Regions from separate parts of the Rhodopseudomonas boonkerdii genome, predicted to be linked through region 1. Evidence: riboswitches for the same ligand, from Rfam matches in the RefSeq annotation. Region 1 holds a riboswitch; each other region holds the start of a gene.
What was found. A riboswitch is a leader RNA that binds a small molecule or an ion and turns the genes downstream of it on or off. The one in region 1 is predicted to bind cobalamin.
Positions count from the first base shown of each region.

Region 1 (5,591 bases):
CGACGGCAAGTTCGTGATGCAGATCGGCAAGATCGCGCCGAGCAAGGGCAGCAACGACACCACCCAGCTCGGCAAGCCCGCCGAAACCGCCATCGACAAGGACGCCGACGAAATCTATGTCGCCGATGGCTACGGCAACCGCCGCGTCATCGTGTTCGATGCCACCACCGGCGCCTACAAGCGGCACTGGGGCGCCTACGGCAACAAGCCGAATGACGACAAGCAGGCCGCCTACGATCCGAACGCGCCGGTGTCGCAACAGTTTGGCAATCCCGTGCACTGCGTCAAGCTCGCCAGCGATGGCCTCGTCTATGTCTGCGACCGCATCAACAACCGCGTGCAGGTGTTCAAGAAAGACGGCACCTTCGTGAAGGAGTGGTTCTACGAAAAGGCCACCCTCGGCAACGGCGCGGTGTGGGATCTCGCCGTCTGGCCCGATCCGAAACAGAGCTGGCTGCTGACGGCAGACGGCGAGAACAACGAAATCCGCATCATCAATCGCGACGACGGCAAAGTCGTCGGCTCATTCGGCCGCAGCGGCCGCAATGCCGGCCAATTCCACTGGGTTCACGCCATGGCGGTGGATGCGAAGGGAAATGTCTATACGGCCGAAGTCGACACCGGAAAGCGCATCCAGAAATTCAAACTGGTGTCGGATGCATTGAAGTAGTGCCACCGTAGGGCGGATGAGGCGCAGCCATCATCCGCCGCGGAGTTTCAACAATGAAATCGCTGGCGGATGACGCTTCGCTCATCCGCCTACGGCTGCGAGCACGAGTATGTAAAGTGAATTGAGCGCGACGATCACCATCACCGCCCGGCTGACAGCTCCCCGTAACATTGCGCAAACTACCGACCCTAATTACGCCCCTTTTCACCCGACACCATCGGCACAGTCGATGATGGTTCAGGGGAGCCTGTCACGGCAGTTCATCGAGGGGACGACGGTGAGATGGATAGGGGTTGCAGCCTTGGCGCTGCTCACGGCCGGCTGCGCGGCTGCGCCTCTGGAGATGTCCGGCGCCCTGCGCGACTATACGAACCTCACTCCTTCAAATGGCACGGTCACGAAGTCCCTGCTTCGCGTCAGCAAGGACGAGGTGCTGGCGGCGCGGACCGTCAAGATCGCAGAGACGCGTTTCGCGCCCCGTGCCTATCGCGGCTTCAAGGACGACGAACGCAGTCTCGTCGCCAATGCCATCAATCGCGAACTGTGCGACCGGCTCGCGGAGCGGTTCACGATCGTTGCGCCCGCGGAGCCAGCCGACCTGACCGTGCAAGCCGTCGTCACCCATGCGACGCCGACGGACGTCACCGCGGCGGGCGCCAGCAGGGTCGCGCAGCTTGCCAAGACCATCGCTCTGCCCGGCGTGCCTGTGCCTGTCCCGCGGCTGCCGGTCGGGCTCGGCAGCCTCTCGGTCGAGGCCGAGGCGATCGGACCGGAAGGAGCGCAGAAGGCCGCCATGGTCTGGGCCCGCGGCGCCAGTTCGCTCACCCAGGCCCGCATGTCGAACGAAGGCGACGCCTACGATCTTGCCGCGGAATTCGGCGCAGATTTCGCCAAACTGCTGGTGACCGGCGCCACGCCGTTCGGTGGCGTACCGCAGCTTCCGACGATCGAAACGATCCGAACGCGTATGGGCGGTGCGCCGAAATACACGGCCTGCGAGAGCTATGGTCGCTTTCCCGGCCTTGCCGGTGTGGTCGGTGGCGGTCTCGGTTTGCCGCCGAACATGGCTGACAAGGGAGCGCCGACCCAGCCCTCATCCGTCGCCGAAGCCAGCCGGTAGTCACGCTGCGAAGCTTCGCAGGCATCCAGAGCCGGGACCATCACAAATGCGGAGCTTTGCACGGTCCCGGTTCTGCGCAGCAGCGTTGTCGGCGATGCTCCGCATCGCCTGCGCTGCAGCGCGCTCGGGACACGGTTCTATTAAGCTCAAAAATACTTCAGTTCGGCTGCTTCCGCTTATGCGTGAACATGAGGACGCGGATCGCGCGGGCGTCTGCCCACCGTTTCCGCCGCGATAGGCGATTGACACCCTGCCCACCACCCAGCCCACAGATTGACGAAACGAGATCGCTCCCCTTAAGTCACGGTGTCGAGGTCTCCGGGTTGCCATGCAGCCTGGAGCTAAGAGGGAAGCCGGTGCGCAGTGAGCCAAATTGGTCCACCGCAATGCCGGCGCTGCCCCCGCAACTGTAAGCGGTGAGCCAGCGTCCATCAGTGTCACTGAAGCGCAAGCTTCGGGAAGGCCGGACGCCAGCTATGACCCGCGAGCCAGGAGACCTGCCCCGGCAAAATGTACGTCCACGGGCGGGGTGTCCCGGTGTGTCGCCAAGCAGCTGCCGCAGCCCGCGGCAGATCATGCCTGCGTCCGCCATGCCTTTGCCCCCAATCATGGGGTTAAAGTTATGTCTCTCTCTTCTTCCTCACTACCTGTTGCAACGCTCGGTACGCCGCGGATCGGTCCCCGGCGCGAGTTGAAATTGGCCCTCGAAAGCTTCTGGGCCGGGAAAACCAGCGAACGTGATCTGCTGCAGACCGCCGCCGCCTTGCGCACGGCCAACTGGGCGCGTCAGCATGCGCTCGGCATCACGGTCATCCCGTCCAACGACTTTTCCCTTTACGATCAGGTGCTCGACACCAGCGTGATGGTCGGCGCCATCCCCGCCGTCTATGGCTGGGAGTCCGGCCCGGTGCCGCTCGCCACTTATTTTGCCATGGCGCGCGGCGCCCAGGGCGATGCGCATGATACGAGCTGCGGTCACGCCCATCACGGCCGAAGCGTGGTGGCGCAGGAAATGACCAAGTGGTTCGACACCAACTATCACTACATGGTGCCGGAATTTTCCAAGGATCAGACCTTCGCGCTGTCGTCGCGCAAGCCGATCGCGGAATTCGAGGAAGCGAAAGCGCTCGGCTATCACACCCGCCCTGTCCTTGTCGGCCCCGTAACGTTTCTCAAACTCGGCAAGAGCCATGATGCGGGCTTCGATCCGCTGTCGCTGCTCGACAGGTTGCTTCCGGTCTATGTCGAACTGCTGCGCGAGCTGGCGCAGCGCGGCGCCGACTGGGTGCAGATCGACGAGCCCTGCCTCGTGCTCGATCTCGACGAGGCCACCCGTGACGCGCTGAAGCGTGCCTATGCTGGCATCAGCGCCGCAGTGCCGGAACTGAAGATCATGCTCGCCACCTATTTCGGCGAGGTCGGCGACAATCTCGACACCGCACTCGCACTGCCGGTCGCCGGCTTGCATATCGATCTCAAGCGCGGTCCCGACCAGCTCGCACCGATCGCGTCGCGCATCCGGCCTGACCTCGTGCTCTCGCTCGGTGTGGTCGACGGCCGTAATGTCTGGCGCACCGACCTGTCCGGAACGCTCGACCGCATCACACCCGTGGTGAAGCAGATGGGCACTCACCGCGTGCAGATCGCGCCGTCCTGTTCGCTGCTTCACGTGCCGATCGATCTCGCGCTCGAAACCGATCTCGATCCGGACGTGAAGACATGGCTCGCTTTCTCGGTGCAGAAGATGGCCGAGCTGGCAACCCTGGGCAAAGCGTTGTCACAGGGACGGGCCAGCGTGGCCGATGCCCTCTCCGCCTCCGACAGCGCGGTGATTTCCCGCGACACGTCGCCTAAGATTCACAACGATGCGGTTGCTCGGCGAATGTCAGGCTTGGCCAGCGTCCGTCACAACCGGCAATCTCCCTTCGCACAGCGCGCGGAGATCCAGCGCAAGGCATTCGACCTGCCGCGCTTTCCCACCACGACCATCGGCTCGTTTCCGCAGACCGCGACAGTGCGCAATGCCCGCGCGTCCTTCACACGCGGCGACATCACGCTGGATACATACGAGAAATTCCTGCGCGCCGAGACGGCCGAGGCCATACGCTGGCAAGAGGAGATCGGCCTCGATGTGCTCGTACACGGTGAATTCGAGCGCAACGACATGGTGCAGTATTTCGGCGAACAGCTTACCGGCTTCGCCTTCACCAAACACGCCTGGGTGCAGTCCTACGGTTCGCGCTACGTGCGCCCGCCGATCCTGTTTGGCGACGTGTCGCGCCCGACATCGATGACCGTCGGCTGGTGGCGCTACGCACAGTCGCTGACCGCGAAACCGATGAAGGCGATGCTCACCGGCCCGGTAACCATCCTCAACTGGTCGTTCGTCCGCGACGACGTGCCACGTAGCGTCGCCTGCCGACAGATCGCCTTCGCCATCCGCGACGAAGTGATCGATCTCGAAGAAGCCGGTGCCGGAATGATCCAGATCGACGAAGCTGCACTTCGCGAAGGCCTGCCGCTACGCAAGTCGCAGTGGAAGACCTATCTCGACTGGGCCGTGGATAGCTTCCGTATCTCGTCGTCGGGCGTACAGGACAAAACCCAGGTCCACACCCATATGTGCTATTCAGAATTCAACGACATTATCGATGCCATCGGCGCCATGGATGCGGACGTCATATCGATCGAGACGTCACGCTCGAAGATGGAGCTACTCGATGCATTCAGGAGCTACAAATATCCGAACGAGATCGGACCGGGCGTTTACGATATCCATTCCCCGCGCGTGCCCGAGATCGGCGAGATGACCGAACTCCTCACGCTCGCACGTCAGCGCCTCACCGATGACCAGCTCTGGATCAATCCGGACTGCGGCTTGAAGACCCGCAAATGGGAGGAAGTGAAACCGGCGCTGGTGAATATGGTGGCGGCGGCGCGTGAGATGCGAACGGCGCTGGCTTCCGGGCGTAGGATGAATTGAACGCAGGCGCAAAGTGCTGACGGCCGCCAGGCGGATTGCGCTTCGCTAATCCGCTCGGCGGCCTACGCTCATCCGCGCTTCATTCTCAGTTCGGCCGCTTGCGCTTGTGCGCGAACGGGTTCGCTTTCTCGCGCAAGGTGATGCGCACCGGCGTGCCCGGCAGATCGAACGCCTGCCGCATGCTGTTGGTGAGATAGCGCAGATAGCTCTCGGGCACGGCGTCGGCGCGCGAGCAGAACACCACGAAGCTCGGCGGACGCGCCTTCGTCTGCGTGATGTAATTCAACTTCAGGCGCCGTCCCGACACCGCCGGCGGCGGATTGGTCGAGATCGCATCCTCGAACCAGCGGTTCAGCGCGGCGGTCGGAATGCGGCGATTCCAGATCTTGTAGGCCTCCTGGATCGCCGCCATCAGGCGATCGATGCCCTCACCCATCAGGCCGGAGATCGCGACGATCGGCACGCCCTTGATCTGCGGCAGCCAGTGATCCGCCTCGGTGCGCAACTGGCCGATCATGCCACCGCGCTTCTCGACGAGATCCCACTTGTTGACCGCGAGCACCAAAGCGCGGCCCTCGCGCTCGACGAGGTCGGTGATGCGCAGATCCTGTTCCTCGAACTTGTTCTGCGAGTCCATCATCATCACGACGACTTCGGCAAAGCGCACCGCGCGCAGCGCGTCGGCGACGGAGAGTTTTTCCAGCTTCTCCTCGATGCGCGAGCGGCGGCGAAGTCCGGCCGTATCGAAAATGCGGAAATTGCGGCCCTTGTAGTCGACCTCGACGGAGATGCTGTCGCGCGTGGTGCCAGCCTCCGGC
Region 1 covers NZ_CP036537.1:2,621,719-2,627,309, reverse strand. Annotated here, with positions in the region: gene E0H22_RS12170 (NHL repeat-containing protein) at 1-670, shown strand, start outside; gene E0H22_RS12165 (DUF3313 domain-containing protein) at 900-1,790, shown strand; cobalamin riboswitch at 2,086-2,309, shown strand; gene metE (5-methyltetrahydropteroyltriglutamate--homocysteine S-methyltransferase) at 2,413-4,773, shown strand; gene der (ribosome biogenesis GTPase Der) at 4,859-5,591, opposite strand, start outside.

Region 2 (5,591 bases), 1.5 Mb from region 1:
GCATCGGGTAGGCATTCGGTCGAAAGGCCGGTGCTCTTGCCGGGCAACCATTCGAGATTGCCGTGCTTGCCCACATGCGCGACCGCATGCACCTCGAATTCCTGCCGGAGCCAGAGATAGAAAGCCAGATAGTGATGCGGCGGAACCAGATCGGGATCGTGATAGGTGCTCTTGGGATCAATGTTGTAGCCACGCGCCGGCTGCACGCCGACGACGATATTGCCGAAGCGATGCAAGCCCAGACGAAAGGCGCCACCGCTCACATGCGGATCGCTGGCAGCATCGCCCCAACGCGCATGAACAGCGATGCGTACATTCGCCGGTAACCCAGCAAAGGCATCGCAATAATCAGCGAGCGGCCATGTGACGCCGCCGCTGCGCGCCGCGCGGTCCTGCAGCGCGTTGGTCGGCCCCTGCTGAAGCAGATTCATCATTGCTGCCGATGTCGCCGGCGCATTCGCTGCGTCATAGCCTGCACCTTGCATCGCAGCGATGATGTCGACGAGACTCTCCGGTGTGTCGAGACCAACGCCGTTGGCAAGCCGGCCGTCGCGGTTTGGATAATTGGCGAGGATCAGCGCAATGCGACGTCCAGCGATCTCCGTGCGGCGCAGTCGGACCCAGGCGCACGCCAGATCAGCGGCAGCGTCGATGCGATCCGGTACCGGCTTCAGCAGCGTGGGCGTAAAACCGCCATCGCTTTTGTCGCGCTCCTTGAACGCGATGACCTTCGCAAAGATACGGCCATCGACCTCGGGCAGCACCACATGCATCGCGAGATCGCGGGGATTGAGCCCGCGCGACGAAGCTTGCCAGCTCGCATGCGAGATGCCGGCCTGCGCCACCTGCAGCACCGGACAGCCGGATGCAGAGAGCACACCGGCATCATCATGGGCCGTCGCCGTGGCGAAGGCGGTGGCATTAACGATCACTTCGGGCGGAAACGCCGCCAGAGCCCCGCGCAAGAAGGCAACGGAGCGTTCGTCCTTGAGACTGGTGACATAGAGACAGACCGGATTGAGGCCGCGCGCATCCAGCGCATCGCGCAACGCCGCGATCGCAGCCGTGTCGCCACCCGCAACCAAAGCGCGATAAAAAATCACCACCGCATTCGGTCGCTCGTCGTTCACTGGTGCCTGCGGCCAGAATCCGGCAGACGGCATGGGCCGCGCTGCAGGCGGCTTGTCGCCCTGCCCGATCAGATGCGCAGCATAGCGCAGCGCCAGGGTAGCATTCTCGACACCGCCCTCGCTGCAATAGCGCCATAGCGCATGGGTCGCATCGGCATCGAGCGTGCCGCGGGCGGCAAGCTCGGTGTTCCAATCCATCTCGCCGGGAATGCAGGCAAACAGCGCCCCGCGGGCGATGGCATCGCTGCGGAGGCTCTCGACCCCATGGGGCCAGTAGCTGATCCCGCCAAGCATGCGCACCAGCACGATCTTCGCCCGCGCGAGGGTACGTTCGACATAGAGATCGACCGAGGCGGGATGGCCAAGCGCAAGGAGATTGGTCAGCCTGACGCTCGGAAAGTCATCGGGCAGGCTCGCATGCGCCGCGCCGAAAGCGGCGAGATCGCTGTCCGCCGCCGACAGCATGACGATATCGGCACTGTCCTGCCCGAGATCGCGGGCGACGTCACCGTCATCGATGCTGCCGGAGGTGTCGAGCTTGAGATGCATGCGATGTTGTGCGCCTTCCTGTTACACACGGACAGTAGTTCTCCCTCCCCCTTGTGGGGAGGGTCGGGGTGGGGGTCCACACGTGACGTCGGCGTGTGTGGAGAAACCCCACCCGTCCAGCCTTCGGCCGGCCACCCTCCCCACCGCGCGGCTACGCCGCTTGGGGGAGGGAAAAGAATTAGCCCGCCAGCGCTTTTCGCGCGGCGTCGGCGTCAAAGCCCTTCAAGCCGATCACCACGAGATGTTCGGGATGGCTCACATCGGGGCGGGCGAAAGCGAGATCGACGCGGGCGCCGACCGCCTGCACCACGACCGGTGCCGGCTTGTCGGCGATGCGGGCATGGCCCTTCACGCGCAGCACGCCGTCGAGGCCGAGCGCATCGTTGACGCGGGCGCGCATGCTGTCGAGATCAATCGCCGCGGTCGGCTTGATGACGATGCTGTCGAAATCGTCGTGATCGTGTTCCTCTTCCTCGCCGTGATGACCAACGCGCGCGGCCATGTCGTCCTCGGCGGCGGCGTTGAGGCCGATCAGCACTTTTGGTGCGAGGTCCCCCTTGGAGCGGACAATACCGACACCGGCGCGCAGCTCGGCCTTCAGCTTGGTCTCGATCTCGGCGAGCTGCTCGGCGCTGACGAGATCGCTCTTGGACAGCACCACGAGATCAGCACAAGCGAGCTGGTCCTCAAACACTTCCTCGATCGGATCGTCATGCTCGATGCCTTCATCGGCAGCGCGCTGTTCGGCGAGCGCATGTTCATCCAGCGTGATACGGCCTTCGGACAGCGCTAGCGCATCGACCACGGTGACGACACCGTCAACAGTCGCGCGGGTCTTCACCGCGGGCCAGGCAAACGCCTTCAGCAGCGGCTGCGGCAGCGCGAGGCCGGAGGTCTCGATCACGATGGCGTCGAGGGGACGCTCGCGCAACAGCAGCGTTTCCATGGTCGGCACGAAATCATCGGCCACGGTACAGCAGATACAGCCATTGGTGAGTTCGACGATATCGCCGGGTGCACAGGCTTTGGCCGCGCATTCCTCGACGAGGCCGCCGTCAAAGCCTGCATCGCCGAATTCATTGACGATGACGGCGATACGGCGGCCATCGGCCTGCGTCAGCAGCGAGCGAAGCAGCGTGGTCTTGCCCGCGCCGAGAAAACCGGTGAGGACAGTGACGGGAACGCGGGACATTCAGATCTCCTGAAAACGCTTGAGCCAAAGAGGAAGGCCGGCAGCGACGAAAACGACATTGTTCACGGCGGCAGCGATGGTCTGATTGAGGCGGCCCTGGGCATCGCGGAAGGCGCGGCCGACCGGTGTCTCCGGCACGAGGCAGAGACCGACTTCATTGGAGACGAACACGATGGGATAACGCGAGACATCGAGGAAGCGCACCAGGCGCTTCGCCTCGACCTCGGGATCGCGCTCGGCCATCATCACATTGGAGAGCCAGAGTGTGAGGCAATCGACGAGGATGACGCGGCCGATGGTCGATTCCCGCGTGAGCGTATCCACCAGCGCCAGCGGTTCCTCGATGGTGATCCAGTTTTCGCCGCGCTGCTTGCGATGCTGGGCAATGCGAGCCTGCATCTCGTCATCGCCGGCAGAGGCGGTGGCGAGATAGACTTTCGTGAGATTCATCTCACCGATCAGCCGCTCGGCAAATGCCGATTTGCCGGAGCGCGCGCCGCCGAGAACGAGCGTGGTACCGAGCGAGGTCATTTCGGCGCCCTTCCATCCCCAGGCGACCAGCGCAGCGGGGGCACGCGCGCCACCATGCCCTTGCGCAGCACATCGGCGCGCTCGCGCCAAGGCACGAGGCCATAGTCGGATTTCTGGTAGGACTGCACGAAGGACGCGACGGCGTCGGGACCGGTCTCAGGCACGAGATCGCCGAACAGAAACGTGTAACCGTCCTGGCTGGTCACAGCGACCGTCGTCGGCCGCTTGCACACGCTGAGACACTGAACGGGGCGCACCATCACGGCGACATCGCGTTCATCCAGTACAGCCGTCACGGCCTCCAACATCGCTGGCCCGACCACGACACCGTCAGCTGCCTTGCAATTCACGCAGATACTGACGACGACCGGCGCTGAAGGCAGCGGACGCGGCAGTTCGGTCACCATAGAGTCGTCAGGCAAGGTCGATGCGTTGCGATCCATCACGGGCTCAAATCAGGCGAGCTTTGTTGGGTCGCGCGGATGCTGCCATCCACTCGCTCCCGTCCGGTGCACCCCGCCCCGACGACACCTCCAAAGCACAATGCGTGACGGCAGGTCTCCTGGCTCGCGAGTCGGCGCCCGCTGCCGCCTTCCCAGAAACTCCCCTATCGGGAACTCCCAGTGGCACCGGCGCGGGCTCATCGCTTACAGTTGCGGGGGCAGCGCCGGTATCGCACCGGCTTCCCTTTTCACCTTCCTCTCGGAAGGACCATCGCGGCGGACGCTATCTGCAGCCACCGCCCGGGTCAACCATAGCCGGAACCGCCTGCCCGCGGTTGACCGGAAGGCGGCGAATGCGCCAGACAGACGGCCAAAGGAACCTGCATTTGACCTCTCTCAGCCCCATCTGGCGCCCCCCGGCCGTCGCGCCCCTCGATCCCGCCACCGAGGTCATCCTGCGCGCGGTCATCGATGGCAAGGCCAAGCCGCCGGGTTCGCTCGGACGAATCGAAGAACTGGCGATCCAGCTTGGCATGATCCGCCATCCCGGCGAGCCACGCGGGGAGAAAGCCGTGCTGCTGGTCTTCGCCGGCGATCACGGGCTCGTGGCCGAGGGCGTGTCACAATATCCGTCAGACGTCACCGTCGCGATGGTGATGACCTATCTGGCCGGCCGCGCCAGCGCCAATGCGTTTGCCAAGGCCAATGGCATTGATGTGCGCGTCATCGATATCGGCGTGGCTTCAGAACTGCCGGTGCGTCCCGGCTTGATCGACGCCAAGGTGCGCATGGGGACCGCGAATGCGGCGCGCGAACCGGCGATGACGCCGGAGCAAGCAGCCGATGCGCTGAACCGCGGGATGCGCATCGCCATCGGCGAGATCAAGGCTGGCGCCGACATCCTCGCGCTCGGCGAAATGGGCATCGGTAACACGGCGTCCTCTGCATTGCTGGCACATCGCCTCGCACCGGCATCGCTCGGTGATTGCATCGGCATCGGCGCCGGACAGGACGATGCCGGCATGAACCGTAAGCGTGCAGCCATCGAGATGGCAGCGGGGCGCAGCGATGCCAGCGCACCGCTCGATGTGCTGGCCGAATTCGGCGGCCTCGAAATCGCAGGCATGGCCGGCGCTGTGCTGGGGGCGGCATTACAGCGACGGCCGGTGATTGTCGACGGCTTCATTTCCAGTGTCGCCGCCCTGCTCGCCACCCGGCTCTGCCCGGAGGCACGCGGCTATTGCGTGTTCGCACATCGCTCCGCAGAACGCGGACATGACCTCGTATTGAAAGCGCTCGATGCGAAGCCGCTGCTCGATCTCGGCCTCAGGCTTGGCGAAGGCACCGGCGCATTGCTCGCCGTTCCACTCGTGCGCGCCGCTGCACGGCTGCTGACTGACGTCGCCAGCCTCGACGATGTACTGGCCGGGCGCATCTAGATGACGCCGGATCCGCATCTGCTCAATGCGATCCGCTTTCTGACGGTGCTGCCAACGCCGCGTTCCGACGGCACGCCCGCACCCGACTGGCTGGCCCGCGCGATGAAATATTTTCCGCTTGTCGGCGCGGGCATCGGACTTGCGTCAGCAAGTGTCTTCGTCGTCGGATGTCAAATCTGGTCGCCGCTGATCGGTGCCATTCTCGCCATTGCGGCGAGCATGGTCCTGACCAGCGCCCTGCATGAAGACGGCCTTGCCGACACCATCGATGCCTTCGGCGGCGGCTGGACCGTGGAAAAGCGCCTCG
Region 2 covers NZ_CP036537.1:4,139,498-4,145,088, forward strand. Annotated here, with positions in the region: gene cobN (cobaltochelatase subunit CobN) at 1-1,679, opposite strand, end outside; gene cobW (cobalamin biosynthesis protein CobW) at 1,858-2,871, opposite strand; gene cobU (bifunctional adenosylcobinamide kinase/adenosylcobinamide-phosphate guanylyltransferase) at 2,872-3,402, opposite strand; gene E0H22_RS19090 (DUF1636 family protein) at 3,399-3,845, opposite strand; cobalamin riboswitch at 3,938-4,133, opposite strand; gene cobT (nicotinate-nucleotide--dimethylbenzimidazole phosphoribosyltransferase) at 4,199-5,284, shown strand; gene E0H22_RS19100 (adenosylcobinamide-GDP ribazoletransferase) at 5,285-5,591, shown strand, end outside.
Region 2: another riboswitch for cobalamin. It lies ahead of E0H22_RS19090 (DUF1636 family protein); the one in region 1 lies ahead of metE (5-methyltetrahydropteroyltriglutamate--homocysteine S-methyltransferase).

Region 3 (5,591 bases), 1.5 Mb from region 1:
GGTAACGGGGATCGAGTGATGCCGTGGGCTCGTCGGCGAACACGATGGGTGCCTCGACCGCGAGCACGCGAGCCAGCGCAACCCGGCTGCGTTCGCCGCCGGAGAGTTCGGTGACCGGGCGATCGGCGAATCCGACGGTGTCGGTCGCTTCCATGGCGCGCTGGACGGCAGCTTCATCTGCAGGGGCGAGCCGCGCGGGATCGGTGCCGCCATGCGGATAGCGGCCGAGCGCGACGACGTCCCTGGCGACCAGCGGCCAATGCACGGCATGGCCTTGCGGCAGATAGCCGAAACGCTTCGCGCGCTCGCGCAGCGAGAGATCGGCGAGGGCGGTGCCTTCCACGGCGATGTGGCCGCTCGAGGTCTGCAGGCCGGCGAGGGCGCGCAACAATGTCGTCTTGCCGGCGCCGTTCGGGCCGACAAGGGCGACGAGATGCGCCTTGCTCAGCGACAGCGAGACATCCTGCAGCACGCGGCGGCCGGCCAGCGTGACGCTCAGATGGCTCGCGGTGAGCAGCGGAAATGCGCTCATGCGATGCCTCCGCCCAGCGCCCGGCGCTCACGCATGATGAGATAGAGGAAGAACGGCACGCCGATGATGGAGGTGAGCACGCCGACCTTGATATCGGTGGTGGCCGGAATGACGCGCACCGCGATATCGGCGGCGAGCAGCAGCGCGGCGCCGGTGAGCGCGCTCGGGATCAGCAGGCGGGCGGGATCATGGCCGACGATGGGGCGCATCAGATGCGGTGCGACGAGGCCAATGAAGCCGATGGTGCCGGCAACGGCGACAGCGCCTCCGACGCCGAGGGCGACGCCGACGATTACCAGCAGGCGCAGGCGCGACACGTTCACGCCGAGGCTTTGCGCCGTTTCCTCGCCAAGGCTGAGCGCCCGAAAGGCGGAGCGCTGGCTCATCAGGATTGCAGCGCCGGCGATGATGAAGGGCAATGCCAGTGTGACATGGCGGAAGCTGCGGTCTTCCAGCGAGCCGAGCAGCCAGAACGCGATCTCGAGTGCGGCGAAGGGATTGGGCGAGAGATTCATCACCAGTGCCGTTGCGGCGCCGGCGAGACTCGAGATCGCGAGGCCAGCGAGGATCAGCAACAGCAATCCGGCATTGCGGCCGGCAATGGTGAGCAGCACGAAGACCGAGGCAAAGGCCATGGTGATGCCGGCGACCGGCAGCGCCCATGAGCGGACGTCGGCGAGGCCGAGGGAAATCATCAGCACCGCGCCGAACGCCGCCGATTGCGGTGCGCCGAACAATGACGGCGAGGCGAGGGGATTGCGCAGCAAGCCCTGCAACGCCGCGCCTGACAGGCCGAGAATGGCGCCAATGGCGAGCGCGAGGACGGCGCGCGGCAGTCGGATCTCGCGGACGATGATCTGCTGCACATCGCTGGCGCCGCCGAACAGGGCATCGAGCACCGTCAGCGGCGGCAGGTGAACGGGGCCGGTGCCGAGCGACGCCAGCAGCAGGAGAACCACGAGCCCGACGAGCGCCGTGGTGGCGATCGCCGTTCGTCTTGCTGCTGACTGTCCGGTTACCATGTGGCGTTGAATCCCGCATAGAGCGCGGGGCCAGTGGTACCGAAGTTCAGTACTTCCTGGTAGCGCTCATTGAGGATGTTTTCGCCGCGGGCGAACACCTTCCAGTTGGCGTCGAGCTTGTACTCACTATAGAGGTCGACCCGGGTATAGGCATCGACGACGCCGACTTCGTTGGCGCTGCTGTAGCGCTTCGACACGGTGGTGATGCGCGGCTCGATGAGCCAGCGATCGTTCGGCGTGATGGTGACGGCGACGCGCGCGAGGTTTTGCGGACGGCGCGCCAGCGTCAGGCCGGTCGTGAGATCGACGGCGTGCAGGTACGTATAGGCCGCGTTGATCTTCACAAGGCCAGGCAGCACATCGATATTGGCGCCGACTTCGAGGCCGCTGGTCTCGGCGCGAGCGACATTGGTGTAATAGCCGAGCGGGCGCGAAGCATTGCTGACAAAGTTGATGAGATTGTTGAAGTCGTTCGCAAAGCCGGTCACCGACAGAACGAGGCGGCCGTTGAACAGACTCTGGTTGATGCCGGCGTCGTAGCCGAAGCTCGTTTCCGGCGTCAGGTTCAAGTTGCCATAGGTGCTGTCATAGAGCTGGAACAGCGTCGGCGCCTTGGCGCCGGTGCCGGCGCTGGCGCGAAGTTTCGTTCCGGTTTCGGAGATGTTGTAGGCTGCGGTCGCGCGCCATGTTTCGAAGCGCGCGACGTTGACCACGTCATCGACCCGTCCGCCGAGCGTGACGTTCAGCCGCTCGCCGACAGGTACCGACCACAATGCGAAGGCCGAGTTGGTGTCCTGCTGTTTCGCCAGCAGCGGTGTCATCAGGCCTGCGATCGGAAGGACGTTTGTCGAGAAGGTCTGCGCGGTTTCGCTCTGGGTCTTGGCACCGTAGATGAGCGTGCCGAAGCTGCCGAGCTTCAGATTGGCCTGATACTCGGCGCCGAGACTGTTGCCCCAGTAATCGGATATTTTGGCCGTGGTGTTCTGGGGCAGCATGTTGGTTCTGTAGCTGACATCATAGAACGAGCGCTCGGTATGGGTATTCGACACCGTCACATTATGCGTGAGCACGCCCCCGAACGAGTCGATGCTGGCGCGACCATAGATCGTTTGCAGCAGACGATCGGCCGAGGACGGCGTGTCGGGGAATGCGCCCGTCGCCGCATCATAGGCCGCGCGCGTGAAGGATTGCACGGTGCCGGCTTCGAGCCTGATGCCTTCGCCGGCATCGTAACCGATCCGCGCGGAGCCGCCGATGCGGTCCAAACCATCGCTCTCGAGATTCGGAAACTTCGCCTCGATGGACGGAATGCGATAGCCGTAGCGCGAGAATCCGTTGGAGTGCTGGCCGCCGCCGGTAAAGGCATAGGACCATGGACCGTTGGTGCCCGTGACCGATCCCTGCGTCACCACGGTGCCATAGCTGCCGGCTTCGGTGCGGACGTTGAATTGTGCGGGGCCTGAACCCTTCTTGGTGATGATATTGACCACGCCGCCCATGGCGTCGGAGCCGTAGAGTGCGCTTTGCGGGCCGCGCAGCACCTCGATGCGATCGATGGACGAGGGCGCGAACATGGCGAACTCGAAGTCGCCGCTCGCCGCGGTGGGATCGTTGACGCGGATGCCGTCGATCATCACCAGGGTCTGGCCGGGATTGGCGCCGCGCAGGCGGACACTGGCGGTGCCGCCGGGGCCGCCGTTTTCGGAGATATCGAGTCCAGGCACGCTGCGCAGGGCGTCGACCAGCGAACCGGGATTCGAGGTCGCGACGGTTTCGCCCGAGATCACGTTGATGGCGCTGCCGGTCGCGTTCAGCGGCTCCGCCGTGCGACTAGCGGTGACGACGACCTCGGACAGTTGCTGTGTGCTGGATTGCGCCTGCGCCTGGTGTGCAGACATAGCGAGTACCGCTGCACTACCTGCAGCGATCTTGATTCGGATAGACATGAGATTCCTTACCGCCGACCCACCGTCGAACGAGCTGACACATGTCCTCGGCCGGTCTCCTGGCTCGCAGTGGTTTCCAACTCCGCCTTCCCGAGCATGCTCAGTGGCGTCAGGGAGCTGGACGAACTGCTTACAGTTGCGGGGGCAGCTGCGGCATCGGGGGAAGTTCGCCCTAAGGCGGATTCCCCACACCGCATTCCCGTTTCACCTCCTCGCGGAGGCACCGATGACGGAACCTGATTGGCACAGCGCGCCACGCTGCGCAACCGGCTTTGATCGGTTCTAGCTCTTCAATGCCGCGAGCACCTCGTCGGGACGCTCGACCATCATCATGTGACCGGTCGCCGGCAGAATGACCGTGCGGGCATCGGAGAGCGCGGCAGCGAGCGCCTTGCCGGCCTTGGCCGGGGTCATCATGTCCCGCTCGCCGAGGATCAGCGTCACCGGAACCTTGACCTGGGCCGCGGCGGCGAGGGCATTCTGGTAAGTGTTGCAGGCATTCAGATCGGCATAGAGCACGCCGGGCTTGGTCGCCTCCAGCACGCGCTGAGCGCCGGTATGCATCCACAGGCCGGGCGCGAGGCTGCCGCCGAGTTCGGCGCGCATGCCGAGGCCCCAGATCGACACCATGTCGATGGCCGAATGCTGGTTGGCTTCGGCGTCCTTGAGCAGGTCGGGGCCGACGGTCATCGTCGCCGCGGTGCCGAGCAGGTCGAGGCGCGTGACTTTGTCCGGATGACGTGCCGCGGTTTCCAGCGCGATCAGCGAGCCCATGGAATGGCCGATCAGCCGCGCCTGTTTAGCGCCGGCCGCAGCGATCAGCGCCGCAGTCCAGTCAGCGAGATCGCCGATGCTGGTGAGCGCTTCGCCGCCGCTGCGGCCATGGCCGGGCAAATCGGGCGCGAGCACGGCATAGCCATGATGGGCGAACCAGCGCGTATGCAGCGCCCAGGTGGAACTGTCGAAGCCGGCGCCGTGAAGCAGCACCACAACCGGCAATGACGGGTCGAACATGCGTCCGCCATTGGCGACGAAGATGTCGTGACCGTTGACTGTGATCTGCATCGGCTCAACCCTTCTGCGAGAAGCGCAGCGCCTGCGCGAGATCGTCCAAAATATCTTCCGCCGCCTCGATGCCGACCGATAGCCGGATCAGTTCTTCGCCGATGCCGGCGGCTTTCAGTTGCTCGGCATCCATCTGCTGATGGGTGGTGGAAGCCGGATGGATCACCAGCGTCTTGGCGTCGCCGACATTGGCGAGATGGCTGGTGAGCTTCAGTGCCTCGATGAATTTGCGCCCCGCAGGACGTCCGCCCTTGATGCCGAAAGAGATGATCGAGCCGGCGCCGCGGGGCAGCAGCTTCTTTGCCAGCGCGTGATCGGGGTGGTTCTCCAGCGAGGGATGCAGCACCCAGTCGACGGCCTTGTTCGCGGTGAGCGCAGCGAGCACGGCACGCGTATTGGCGACGTGGCGCTCCATGCGGATGCCGAGCGTCTCGACGCCCTGCAGCAGCTGGAAGGCATTGATCGGCGAGAGGCAGGCGCCGAAATCGCGCAAACCTTCGGTGCGCGCGCGCATGATGAAGGCGGCCGTGCCGAACTGTTCGTCGAAGACGATGCCGTGATAGCCGGCATAGGGTTCGGTGAGTTGCGGGAATTTGCCGGAAGCGCGCCAGTCGAAGCGGCCGCCATCGACGAGGACGCCGCCGATGGCAACGCCATGACCACCGATCCACTTCGTCGTGGAGTTCATCACGATATCGGCGCCGAGATCGATCGGGCGCGACAGGAACGGCGTTGCAAAGGTGTTGTCGATCAGCAGCGGGATCTTTGCGGCATGCGCGATCTCGGCGACGGCGGGAATGTCGAGCACTTCGAGGCCGGGATTGCCGATGGTCTCGCCGATCACGAGTTTGGTGTTCGGCTTGATCGCGGCCTTGAACGCATCGAGATCGCGCGGCTTCACGAATGTCGTGGTGATGCCGAAGCGCGGCAGCGTATGCGCCAGCAGGTTGATGGTGCCGCCATAGAGCGATGACGACGCCACGATATGGTCGCCGGCATCGAGGATCGTCGCAATGGCGAGATGAA
Region 3 covers NZ_CP036537.1:4,126,705-4,132,295, reverse strand. Annotated here, with positions in the region: gene E0H22_RS19045 (ABC transporter ATP-binding protein) at 1-532, opposite strand, end outside; gene E0H22_RS19040 (FecCD family ABC transporter permease) at 529-1,554, opposite strand; gene E0H22_RS19035 (TonB-dependent receptor plug domain-containing protein) at 1,548-3,452, opposite strand; cobalamin riboswitch at 3,533-3,743, opposite strand; gene E0H22_RS19030 (alpha/beta fold hydrolase) at 3,783-4,565, opposite strand; gene E0H22_RS19025 (O-acetylhomoserine aminocarboxypropyltransferase) at 4,570-5,591, opposite strand, start outside.
Region 3: another riboswitch for cobalamin. It lies ahead of E0H22_RS19035 (TonB-dependent receptor plug domain-containing protein); the one in region 1 lies ahead of metE (5-methyltetrahydropteroyltriglutamate--homocysteine S-methyltransferase).

Region 4 (5,591 bases), 2.2 Mb from region 1:
CTTGGAGAGCGACCAGTTGTTGGTGACCTCGTGATCGTCCCACTGGCCGAAGATGGGAACCTGCGCATTGAAGGCGCGAACATTGTCATCGAGCAGATTGTATTTATGCGCGGCGCGGAATTCGTCGAGCGTCTCCGCGACTTTCGCCTTTTCCGGCACCAGCGTGGTGTTCTTCCACACCGATCCGTCTGGTAACTTGGTCTCCGCCACGATCGGGCCGTCGGCATAGATGGTGTCGCCGGAATGGATCAGGAAATCCGGATTGTGCTTGCGCATCGTGGCGAAGGTGACCATGCCGCCGTCATCGGCATTGATGCCATAGCCTTGCCCCGCCACATCGCCGCCCCAGACGAAAGTGACATCGCGCCGATCGGCCGGCGCCGTACGAAAGCGGCCAACCACCGGCTCGCCGACGATCTCGTAATGCGACAGATCGCGAAACCGCACGCGATAGAAGATGTCCTGCCCCGAAGGCAGGTTTTCCAGCAGCAGTTTTGCGGTGAAATCGCTTTCCGGCAGCACGTTCACCGGCGGCAGCGCGCGGGCTTCCTTGAAGCTCTCGGTGGTGGCGACTTCCACCATCATCTGGGCCGGACGATCCGCACGCGACCAGATCATGCCGCTGTCGAAACCGATATCGCCGGACTGCACGCCATGGCTCACCACAGGCCGGTCCGCCGCGCGGCTGAGATAAGGCATCGCCAACATGCCTGCACCAGCGGCGGCGGTGGTCATAAAGCGGCGGCGAGTGACGCGGATAGCCATTCTGCTCTCCCGGGGATCGGCGATGAAGATGCCTAGGCTGTAAGCGTCTCTCGCGACGAGGCTGTGACAGTCTGCCGCAGCGCCCGCACTGTGGCAGAACCGCGACATTGACTCGTCCTGTCATTTCCCCGAAACGTGACGCCGACGGTTCCTACCGGACCAAAAGGGAATGCGGTGAGGCCCGCGCAGCGTCTGTTGCGCGAACCGATTCCGCGGCTGCCCCCGCAACTGTAAGCGGCGAGCCTTCGCCATACGCCACTGGGCCCCCGGCCTGGGAAGGCGGTGACAGGCACCGACCCGCGAGCCAGGAGACCTGCCGTCAGTCGTGGTCACACGCGAGCACATTGGGCGGGGTGTCCTGGTGGAAGTCGGGTTGCGTTCGTGAAGAATGCAGAACGGCTTGGTTTGCGGTGACGTGCCACGTTATCGCGAGTCCCTTTGATGACCACCGCCGTCTCTTCCGTATCCAGGCGACGCAAACCTTTTCTGGCCTCTGCCGCCCTGTCGTGCCTGCTTCTGCCTGTCGAAGGTGCGATGCAGCCCGCACAGTCGAACCATCTGCTCGATCCCATCGTCGTGCAGCCGGCCGCCCAGCCGCAAGGCGCGCGCCGCGCCGCGAGCGGCAACCCGACCCGCGCCGCCCGCGCACGTCCGCAACGCAATGTCGCTGCGACCGCCGCGCCACCGGTCGCCACACCGGCCGGCCCGGCCTTCGCCGCGCCGACGCTCAATCTCACCGGCGCCAGCACGGCCGGCAGCCGCCTCGGCCTCACGCGTCTGCAAACGCCCGCCAGCGTAGACGTGATCTCGGCCGAAACCATCGCCGAACGTGGACAACAGAATTTCCTCGATGCCGTGACGCAGAACGCCGTCGGTTTCACCGCCGCGCCATCGCCCGGCAATGGCGGCGTGTCCTTCAGCACCCGCGGCTTCACCGGCGGTTCGTCGGTGATGACCCTGTATGACGGCACTCAACTCGCCATCGGCGCCGGCACCGTCACCTTCCCGTTCGATACCTGGTCCGCCGAGCGCATCGAGGTGCTGCGCGGTCCGGCATCGGTGATGTATGGCGCGGGTGCCGTCGGCGGCGCGATCAATGTAGTGTCGAAGCTGCCGACCTGGGTGCCGTTCAACCAGGCTGAAATGTCGCTCGACAGCAACATGACCCGCCGTATTGCCGTGGATAGCGGTGGCCCCGTGAACAAGGATGTCGCATATCGCATCACCGCCACCGGCAACATGTCCGACGGCTGGGTCGATCGCGACAACAACTCAAATGTGGCGCTGCATGCCGCGATTCAGATCAAGCAGAACGAGGACATTACCTGGACGCTATCGACGGATTACGGCGATCGCAGCCCGACGCGTTATTATGGTACGCCATTGGTCAATGGCGGCATCGTCGATGCTATGCGTTTCAAGAACTACAATGTCGGCGACAGCAGCATTCGCTATCAGGACAGTTTCAGCCAGGTGAAGACCGAATGGCAGGTCACCGACGCCATCGCCATCCGCAACACGCTGTATTACTTCGATATGAAGCGTCACTGGATGAATGCCGAGAACTTTCGCTACAATCCGGCGACCGGCCTGATCGATCGCAGCAGCTATCTCGAAATCTTCCATAACGAGCAGCAGCTCGGCGACCGTATGGATGTGACCGTCAAGGGCCATATCTTCGGCATGAAGAACGAGTTTCTTGCCGGTTTCGATGTCAGCCGCGTGAACTTCGCGCCCTATCGGATCAACTCGTTCGGTGGCCTTTCCAACGGCGCGAGATCGTCGGTCGATCCCTACAACTTCTTCCCGGGCTCTTATTTCAGCACGATTCCGACAGTTTCTACTTACGGCTCCGTCGCCAATCAATTCGCGATCTTCGCCGAGAACCGGCTGTCCGTGACGGATCAACTCTCGCTGGTCACCGGCATCCGCCAGGATGAGCCGACGATTACGCGTACCGATTACATCACGCCTGGCAACAGTTTCGAAAAGTCCTTCTCCAACACCACCTGGCGCGCCGGCGCAGTCTACGAACCGATCAAGAACCTCGCCTTCTACGGTCAGTATTCCACTGCAGTCGATCCGGTGGGTGGCCTGGTCTCGCTGTCGAGCGCCAACAAGGATTTCACGCTGGCGACCGGCAGGCAGATCGAAGTCGGCGTGAAGCAATCGTTCTGGGGCGGACGCGGCGAATGGACACTCGCGGGCTACGAGATCGTCAAGAACAATCTGCTCGCGCGTGATCCGATCAATCCGCTGATCGTCACCCAGGTGGGTCAGCAATCGTCACGCGGCATCGAGGCATCGGTCGGTCTCGCGCTCGATCACGGCTGGCGCATCGATGCCAACACCACTTTCCTGCGCGCGAAGTATGACGACTTCGTGCAGCCGGCGACGATCGGCACCGGATCGGTCAATTTCGCCGGGAACGTCCCGTTCAACGTGCCACAGACGGTTTCGAACATCTGGGCGACATGGGCCTTCGCGCCGAACTGGTCGGCCAATGCCGGCATCCAGATCGTCGGCAAGCGCTATGGCGACAATGCCAATACGACCGCGGCGGAGATGCCGTCCTACAATGTCGTCAATGCCGGCGTGCAGTGGAAGCCCGACCCCAACACCACGGTATCGCTGCGCGTCTACAACCTGTTCGATACGGTCTATGCGACCTCCGGAAATGCGAATGTGTGGACGCTCGGCATGCCGCGCACAGCGCAGTTTGCGGTCAATGTGAAGTTCTAATCCCGGCCGGCGTTTTCCCTCCCCCGTTTTTACGGGGGAGGGAAAGAAAAGAGATCCTGCTTTCGATGGCATTCCGGCTCAAACGAAAACTCCGGCAGTGGCTGTATCTCGCCCACCGCTGGATCGGCATCGTCACCTGCCTGTTCTTCGCCATGTGGTTCATCTCAGGCGTGGTGATGATGTATGTCGCGTTCCCTGGCCTCTCCGACCAGGAGAGGCTGGCGGCGCTGCCGGAGATCGCGTGGGAGACAGCAAGGCTTTCTCCCGACGATGCGATGAAAGCCGCCGGCAGCACGCGCTATCCGCGCGAGCTGCGCCTGATGATGCTCGATAGCGAGCCGGTCTATCGGCTGAGCGATTGGGACGGCAAGCGACAGACGATCTCCGCTATCGACGGACGCGCGATCGCCGATATCTCCGAACGGCAAGCGCTCGCGATTGCTTCTCATCATCCCGCAAGCAAATCCCCACGCCTCGAGGAGATCATCCACCGTGATCAGTGGAGCGTCGTCGCGCGCTACGATCCTTTGCGGCCGTTCTATCTCATCGATCTCGGCGACGATGCCGGCACCAAACTCTACGTCTCCTCCCGCTCCGGCGAGATCGCGCTCGACACCAACCGCACGGAACGCATCTGGAACTGGCTCGGCTCGATCCCGCACTGGATCTATCCGACCGTGCTCCGCAAGGACGGCGCACTGTGGCGGCAGGTGATCCTGTGGTCATCCGGCATCTGCCTCGTCGTCGGCATCACCGGAATCTGGATCGGCATTTTGCGCGTGCGCCTGAAGCGACGCTATGCGGATGGAAATATAACGCCCTATCGCGGCTGGATGGCTTGGCATCACATCGCCGGCCTGATCGGCGGCGCATTCATCCTGACCTGGATGTTCTCCGGCTGGCTGTCGGTTAATCCCGGCCAATACTTCGCCGACCGCAACACCGCGCGCGACATGCTGCAGCGTTACGGCGGCCATGATGCAGCAACGATCGCAGCAAAGTTGCCTATCGCGCAACCCGGAGCGGTCGAGGCGCGCTTCGTCTGGCTCGATGGTAGCCCGCTGATGATCACGAAATCTCGTAGTGGCGCGCAAAGTGTGCACGACGCGTCCACCGGCGCTGCCACCGTGTTGCCGCAAGACCGCCTCTGGAATGCCGCAGCAAGACTGCTCCCGTCAGCGCAAATCACTGCGAAAATCGAGCTGAAAGATTACGATTCCTACTGGTACGCACACCACCGCGAGCGGGAATTGCCGGTGCTGCGCGCGATCTTCAGCGACGATGCGCAAACCTGGATTCACATCAGCCCGGTCACCGGCGACATCCTCGGTCAGATGGATGCGAGTCGTCGCGGCTATCGCTGGCTGTTCAATGCCCTGCACAGTTTCGATTTCCAGCTGCTGCTGAAATATCGCCCGGCCTGGGACATCGTGGTGATCCTGCTCTCGATCCTCGGCGCCATCGTCTCGGTCAGCGGCGTCGTGGTGGGATGGCGCTACCTGAAACGTTAAACCGCCAGCGGCCGCGACAACTGCCGCGCCGGCTCCGGCGCCACCATGCTGATGAGCGCCTTGCGATCGGCGACGGCGTTGTGAAATTGTTCAAGTGCGATGTTGAAGGCCGTCAGCGTGCCTTCCTGAATCGCGCCGTGTTCGTAGCATGTGAGCGTGTCACGCAGGATGCCGTCGGCTTCAGCCTGCATGCTGTCGAGTTCTTCCAATGAATCGCTCTTGCGCGCGAGCGCGATCATATCCAGCAGGCGATCCCGCTGCGAAACGTTCACGTTGCGCTCGTCCTTGCGCAGATAGCTCGCGAACCATGCGCCGATCGAACCCATGGCGGAGAGACCCATCAGGCTCCACCAGATGTAATCGCTATAGCGATCGAGGAAGGTCTTTTCTTCACCATCGACATAGGCCGCGGCGCCAGGATGCACGGGAATCACGGCATCCTTGTCGGTATCGGGCGTCTCGATCTTTGCCGCGAGCGGGAAGTCATTGATGATCTGCTGGCGGATCGCAAACAGTTGCCGTGTCAGCGCTGCAACCGTGACGTCGGACAAACCCTGCCGCGCCACGATGTAG
Region 4 covers NZ_CP036537.1:447,435-453,025, reverse strand. Annotated here, with positions in the region: gene E0H22_RS02095 (alkaline phosphatase D family protein) at 1-765, opposite strand, end outside; cobalamin riboswitch at 894-1,100, shown strand; gene E0H22_RS02090 (TonB-dependent receptor) at 1,207-3,507, shown strand; gene E0H22_RS02085 (PepSY domain-containing protein) at 3,573-5,018, shown strand; gene E0H22_RS02080 (TAXI family TRAP transporter solute-binding subunit) at 5,015-5,591, opposite strand, start outside.
Region 4: another riboswitch for cobalamin. It lies ahead of E0H22_RS02090 (TonB-dependent receptor); the one in region 1 lies ahead of metE (5-methyltetrahydropteroyltriglutamate--homocysteine S-methyltransferase).